Regions from separate parts of the Promicromonospora sp. NPDC059942 genome, predicted to be linked through region 3. Evidence: riboswitches for the same ligand, from Rfam matches in the RefSeq annotation. Region 3 holds a riboswitch; each other region holds the start of a gene.
The links. Region 3 has a riboswitch for cyclic di-AMP ahead of ACFV9Q_RS27180 (C40 family peptidase). Riboswitches for the same ligand answer to the same signal wherever they lie in the genome.

Region 1 (2,253 bases), on a different contig from region 3:
ACCGAGCTCGGGCACGACAAGGCGATGCGCGTGATGCGCAAGCACCGCCTCGCGGAGCGCCTGCTGACCGACGTGATCAAGCTCGACTGGGAGCACGTGCACGTCGAGGCCTGCCGCTGGGAGCACGTGATGAGCGACCTCGTGGAGAAGCGCCTCGTCGGCCTGCTCGACCACCCCCACCACGACCCGTACGGCAACCCGATCCCCGGCCTGTCGGAGCTCGGCGAGGCCTACACGGACGTGCCGTTCCTGGCCGGGGTCATCTCGCTGCCCTCCGCGTTCGAGGCGGCGGCCAAGAAGGGCGTGAAGGGCGAGCCGCTCGCGGCGTCCCTCACCCGGATCGCGGAGCCGCTGCAGACGGACGTCGAGCTGCTGGCCCGCCTGTCCGACGCCGGCCTCGTGCCCGGCTCGCGGATCACGGCCGAGCTCAGCGACGGGACTTACACGGTGACCGTCGACGGCGCCGGGACGGCGCTGGAGCTCGGTGAGGACCTGGCGCGCCACCTCTTCGTCGCGACCGCCTGAACCGCACCCGAGGGTGTCCCAAACCTTCCGCTTTGTCGGAAAGGTGAGGCCACGTTCCCGACACGCCATGACATTCGTTGCCGGAACGTGACATCGGGGGTGAGGTCGGGTACGTTCAGATCGCTCTCACGGAGTCTTTTTCGTGAGAGTCCTCGGACGGACGCCGAACTCTGTCACCGGCCGGGGCCCCAAGACGACCGCATGACAGAGGCGGGGGACCCACCGTTGGGCGCCAGGGTGCGTCCTAGGGGTGAAGCCGGGTAATCCTTCGGGAATGCACGGCCGGGTGATTTCTCCCACCCGAACCCGACAGCTGACCTCGAAGGCGTACAAGGAGAGGTACTACGTGACCGCACGTACCACCCGCGCACGCCATCGTGCTGCGCGACGCCCCGTGACTCCGCTCACCGAGCTTGCTCAGAACGCCGCCGTTGGTCGTCGTACCGCGGTTGCCGCCGCAGGTGGCGCGCTCCTGGTCTCCACGTTCGGTGGCGCGATGGCAGCGCAGGCCGCTCCGATGGAGACCGGCCACGCCAAGATGAACTCGGTGGACCTCAACGCGCTGACGTCCCAGGCTCGCGAGTCCCTGTCGAACGCACCTGTCGTGACCGTCGCGCCCGACGCCGAGCTGAGCGTCGAGAAGTCCGCCGTCTCGGTGGTCTCGGCCGCCGACAACGAGGACTACCAGGCCGAGCTGGCCGCCCAGGAAGCCGAGGAGGCCGCTGAGGCGGCCGCCGCCGAGGCAGCAGAGGCCGCGGCCAGCGCCGTGTCGACCGCCTCCTCGTCCGTCGACATCCCGGCGTCGGCGATCGGCAACTCCGTGATCTCCATCGCCAGCCGCTACATCGGCGTCCCGTACGTCTCCGGCGGCTCCAGCCCGAGTGGTTTCGACTGCTCGGGCTTTACTTCGTACGTCTTCGCGCAGCTCGGCATCTCGCTGCCGCACTCCTCGTCGGCGCAGGCCGGCTACGGCACCCAGGTGCCGGCGTCGCAGGCCCAGCCGGGCGACCTGATGTGGACCCCCGGTCACGTCTCGATCTACGCCGGTGGCAACACCATGATCGACGCGTCCAAGCCGGGCACCGTGGTCGACTTCCGCACCATCTGGCAGTCGAACCCCACGTTCATCCGCCTGGGCTGACCGCAGCCACGCAGTACCGCAGCAGAGCGCCTGTCCGGGGAGATTCGGGCGGGCGCTCTGCTTTGCCATCTTTCTGCCGTCTTTTTGCCTCCGGATACCCACGACCGGCGCCCCGCCGGTAGCGTTGGAGGGCAAAGATGCACTGCTGAGGAAAGGACTGGCGATGACACGATCCGAGGTCGTACTGGTCGGGGTGGACGGATCGGCCGCGAGTCTGCACGCGCTGGACTGGGCTACCGCCTACGCGCACCGCGTGGGCTGGGCGCTGCACATCGTGTGCAGCTACTCCCTGCCGTCGTTCACCGCCGCGTCGCTCGACGGCGGGTACGCCGCGCTGGACGACACGACGATCCAGGAGGGCGCCAAGGCGGTCCTGGTCGAGGCGGAGAACCGCGTGGCCGACGCCGGGGTCCGCGCCACGACGGAGGTCGCGACCGGTGACGCCGCGGGCGTGCTCGTGGAGCTGTCCACCGACTACGGGCTCGCCGTGGTCGGGACGCGGGGCCGGGGCGGGTTCACGGAGCGGCTGCTGGGCACGGTGTCGTCCGCGCTCCCCGCGCACGCGAAGTGCCCGGTGGTGGTGGTGC
Region 2 (2,253 bases), on a different contig from region 3:
CGAGTACTCGCGGCCGGTGACGCCGTCGGCCTGGGCGAACGCGATCTCCTTGGCCCAGCGGTGTTCCCGCTGCGCGGCCAGGGACACATCGATCCGGCGGACCGACGCCAGGATCAGGGCCAGCGCGTGCTCGGTGACGGTGTCGTCGTGCAGCGACTGCCCCGAAGAGATGACGACGTCGGGCGCGAACCCGGAGCGCAGCGCGACGTCCGGGCCCGCCGACAGGGTCTGCACCCAGCGCAGGCCGGTCAGCCGCTCGGCGGCGTCGGCCACGATCTTGGGCGGGCTGGACCAGGTGACGAGCAGCTCGGCGTCGGTGTGCTCGGCAGGGATCGGCTCGTTCATCGCGTAGGTGGCGACGGTGTCGGTGCCGCCGGGCGCGAAGGAGGCTCCGCCGTCGGGCAGCAGGGACGGGAAGTCGAGGTCGAAGGGCACGTCCGGTACGAGGATCTTCACGCCGGGGACGTTACCCGACCGGGGCACGAAGCAGAGCGCCCGTCCGGCTTGTCCGAGGGGAACCTCGGGACGGCCGGGCGGGCGCTCTGTGCCGGGGGTTCTTGCGAGTCGTGCGGGTACTGCGTGATGTGCCGGGAGGCGTCAGCCCGTCACCCGGATGAAGACCGGGTTGGTCTGCCACATCTCCGTGTAGTGCACGGGGACGCCCTCCTGCTGGGCCTCGACGACCATGCCGTTGCCCGCGTAGAGCGAGACGTGGCCGGACGTCCAGACGATGTCGCCCGGCTGGGCCTCCGCGGCGGAGACCTGGTAGCCGACCGTCGACATCGAGGCCGAGCTGTGCGGGAGGCTGACCCCGAGCTGGGCGTAGACGTACTGGATGAGCCCGGAGCAGTCGAAGCCGCTGGGGGAGGCTCCGCCCCACACGTAGGGCACGCCCACGTACTCGAGGGCGAGGTTGACGGCCTGCTGGCCGAGGTCCGCGGAGGACTCGGACGCTGCCGCCGCGGCGGCCTCGGCCTCGGCGGCTGCTGCCGCCGCAGCCTCGGCGGCGGCCTTCGCCTCCGCCTCGGCCTTCGCCTTGGCTTCCGCCTCGGCCTTGGCGCGCGCCTCGGCCTCCGCCTTCGCCTTGGCCTCGGCGATGCCGGCGTCCGTCTCGGCGTACGGGGTCACTGTGACGCGACCCTTCTCGGACTGGAAGTCGGCGTCGTGGGCGACCTCGACCTTGGTCACGAGGTTCTCGGCCAGGCCCGCACGGGTCTTGGTGTCGAACGTCTTGTTCGCGAGCGTGGTCTGGGTGTGGGACTCGGCAGGCGCGGTGTGGGCGGTCTGGGTGAAGACCGACGCGAGCATGCCGGACGTGACGACCGCGATGGCGCCGGTACGGGCGGCATTCTCGGCTGCTGTCTGGGTCAGAGCGGTGAAGGGGGTGAGAGCGGGGCCCTCGGCGCGGTGCCGCCCCCGGTTGCTGGGTCGGTTTGCCTGGTCGTCCGCCCAGTCGTGGGTGCGGTCGGTGAGTACGGTCACCAGTGATCTCCTCGGACGCCTACGAGGTGAGCTGTCGGGTTCGGATGGGGAGAGCGATCACCCGGCCTCACAAGGAGGCTTCACCCCGAGGACACTCGCGTGCCCGGCTTACCTGGTTCCCCCGCCCCTGTCACGTTCTGGCTGCTCAGGACCGGTGACAGGATTCGGCGTCCGGGCCTGGACCTCCCCGTTGCTGGAGCGGCGAGATCGACCGTACTCGTCCGTTGCGTAAATGTCACGATTAGGTCACATACCGTCTTGTGATGGAACGTTCCTGGCAATGAGTGCCGCGTGTCACCATGGCGTGCATGCCCGATTCCCCGCTCGACACCCTGCGCGCCCGGTACGACGTCGTCGTCGTCGGCGGCGGTCACAACGGCCTCACCGCGGCGGCCTACGCGGCCCGCGGCGGGCGCTCGGTCCTCGTCCTGGAGCGCGCCGACCACGTGGGCGGCGCCGCCGTCTCGGCCCGCCCGTTCGCGGGCGTCGACGCCCGCCTGTCGCGCTACTCCTACCTCGTCTCGCTCCTCCCGCGCCGGATCGTCGACGAGCTCGGCCTCCCGGTCCGCCTCATCCGCCGCCGCTTCTCCTCCTACACCCCCGTGGCCGACGGCGGCCTGCTGGTCGACACCCAGGACGACGCCGCCACCCGCGCCTCGTTCCGCCGCCTGACCGGCTCCGACGCCGACTTCGAGGCCTGGGGCCGGTTCTACGCGATGACCACCGAGGTGGCCCGCCGCCTCGCCCCGACACTCACCGAGCCCCTGCTCC
Region 3 (2,253 bases):
GCGCCAACTGGGGCCAGGTCGTGGACGCGCTGGCCCCGCACGACCTCGCGATCTCCTCGGGCGACACCCGGAGCGTCGGCGTCGGCGGCCTGACGCTGAGCGGCGGCATCGGCTGGAAGGTCCGGAAGTACGGGCTGGCCCTCGACAACGTCGTGGCCGCCCAGGTGGTCACCGCCGACGGCGACGTCGTCACCGCGAGCGCCGACGAGCACCCGGACCTGTTCTGGGCGATCCGTGGCGGCGGCGGCAACTTCGGCGTCGTGACGTCGTTCGACTTCGCGGCGCACCGCACCACGCGCGTCTTCTTCGGCAAGGTCTCGTTCCCCGCGGCCGAGGCCGCCACCGTGCTCCAGGGCTGGGCGGACTACCTCCGCACCGCGCCGGAGGAGCTCACCTCCATCGCGAACCTCGCCAACCCGCTCGCGGGCGGGCCGGAGGCGCCGGTGGAGATCCACGTGGCGTTCGACGGCGACGACGCGGACGCCGCGGCGCGGGCCCTGGAGCCCCTCCGCAAGCTCGGGACGGTCGTCGCGGACGACGTCGAGCTGATGGCCTACGCGGACGTCCTGGTGGAGGGCGGGACGCCGCCGCCCGGCATCCACGTGGTGGCCCACGACGGCCTCGTGGACCAGGAGTCGGTCGCCGAGACCCTGCGGATCCTCGCCGAGACCGGCACGTCGCCGGGCGCGCCGTCGATCTCGATCCGGAGCCTCGGCGGCGCGGTGTCCCGCGTGCCGGGCGACGCCACCGCGTACGCCCACCGGGGTGCGGAGCTCATGGTCACGACCTTCACCGGGGGCCCGGCACCCGTGATCGAGGCCGCGCGGCCGGTGCTGGACGGGCTCTGGGGCCGGCTGGCTCCGTATCTCAGCGGGGCGTACGCGAACTTCCTCACGACAGCGGATGAGACGGACGTCACAGACGTCTACCCGAAGTCGACCTACGAGCGGCTCGCCTCGGTCAAGCGGCAGTACGACCCGAGCAACCTGTTCGCCCGGAACCACAATGTGCGACCTGGACAGATGTCCTAGTCGGGACCTTCGGCCCGGTGGGCACCGTCCTCGATCCGTACGGCGCCCACCGCATTAGCGTAGGTCGGACATTCCGGTCAATAGCTCCAGCGCCGACCGGGATGTCCGTAACGCGATCGTGACTTTCGGGCCCAGGCGGGCTACGGTCGGTCCCGCTCGCGGGGAATTCCGTGGGCACTCGTGGTGGACGCCGAGCCCTGTCACCGTCACGAGACTGCTCTGAACAGATGACAGGGACGGGGGAACCAAGTACGTGGGCACCGCCAGGTGCCCTTGGGGTGAAGCCGCACCAGCAGGACGCGGCCGGGTCATTCTCCGATCCGAATCCGACAGCTCACCTCGTAGGCGCCGGGAGAAATTGCTGTGACCACACGCATGCCCGGGCGCCATCGTGCTGCCCACGCACCCCTCACCCCGCTGACCCCGATCTCCCGTGCCGCATCCCGCGGCATCTCCGCGACCGCCCGCCGTGGCGCGGTCGTCGCCGCCGGATCGGGACTCCTCATCTCCCTGCTCGGCATCCCGGCCAACGCCGCCCCCGCGAACGACCCCAGCACGAACACCGCTGAGCTCGAGGCCGTGCGCGACGCCGTCCAGGACGCCACGCAGAAGTCGACCGACGCCGAGGTGGCCACCGCCGCCCTGACCACGGCGAAGGTGGACACCGCCCCCGCTGTGAAGGTCGCCGCGGACAGCGAGTTCGCGCTGGAGACCGGCACCATCAAGGTGACGCCGGCTCCCGAGCCGGAGCCGGAGCCCGAGCCCGTCGTCGAGGCTGAGCCTGTCGTCGAGGCCGAGCCCGCCAAGCAGGAGGTCAAGGCGACGACCGTCGCCGAGAAGCCCGCGGAGAAGGCAGCCCCGGCCGCCAGCTCCGGGTCCAAGATCGTCGACATCGCGATGCAGTACCTCGGCGTCCCCTACGTCTGGGCCGGTGCGACCCCCGCCGGGTTCGACTGCTCGGGCTTCACGTCCTACGTCTACGCCCAGATCGGCATCACCCTGCCGCACTCCTCGGCGGCGCAGCGCAATTCCGGCACCGAGGTCTCCGCGGCCGACGCGCTGCCGGGCGACATCATCTGGTCCCCGGGCCACGTCTCCATCTACACCGGCAACGGCATGCAGATCGAGGCCCCGGTCCCCGGCCAGACCGTCCGGGAGTCCAAGATCTGGCAGGACAGCCCGGTCTACCTCCGGATCAGCTGACACCTCCGGGCGTCCCGGC

Region 1: linked by a shared signal. The riboswitch ahead of ACFV9Q_RS20430 (C40 family peptidase) and the one ahead of ACFV9Q_RS27180 (C40 family peptidase) in region 3 are both predicted to bind cyclic di-AMP.
Region 2: linked by a shared signal. The riboswitch ahead of ACFV9Q_RS28655 (C40 family peptidase) and the one ahead of ACFV9Q_RS27180 (C40 family peptidase) in region 3 are both predicted to bind cyclic di-AMP.

Annotation. Positions count from the first base shown of each region.
Region 1 covers NZ_JBHWLR010000013.1:113,680-115,932, forward strand. The annotation lists gene ACFV9Q_RS20425 (metal-dependent transcriptional regulator) at 1-525, shown strand, start outside; cyclic di-AMP (ydaO/yuaA leader) riboswitch at 677-869, shown strand; gene ACFV9Q_RS20430 (C40 family peptidase) at 1,022-1,666, shown strand; gene ACFV9Q_RS20435 (universal stress protein) at 1,830-2,253, shown strand, end outside.
Region 2 covers NZ_JBHWLR010000038.1:15,088-17,340, reverse strand. The annotation lists gene ACFV9Q_RS28660 (NAD(P)-dependent oxidoreductase) at 1-456, opposite strand, end outside; gene ACFV9Q_RS28655 (C40 family peptidase) at 598-1,482, opposite strand; cyclic di-AMP (ydaO/yuaA leader) riboswitch at 1,483-1,662, opposite strand; gene ACFV9Q_RS28650 (phytoene desaturase family protein) at 1,791-2,253, shown strand, end outside.
Region 3 covers NZ_JBHWLR010000029.1:25,926-28,178, forward strand. The annotation lists gene ACFV9Q_RS27175 (FAD-binding oxidoreductase) at 1-1,031, shown strand, start outside; cyclic di-AMP (ydaO/yuaA leader) riboswitch at 1,239-1,391, shown strand; gene ACFV9Q_RS27180 (C40 family peptidase) at 1,395-2,234, shown strand.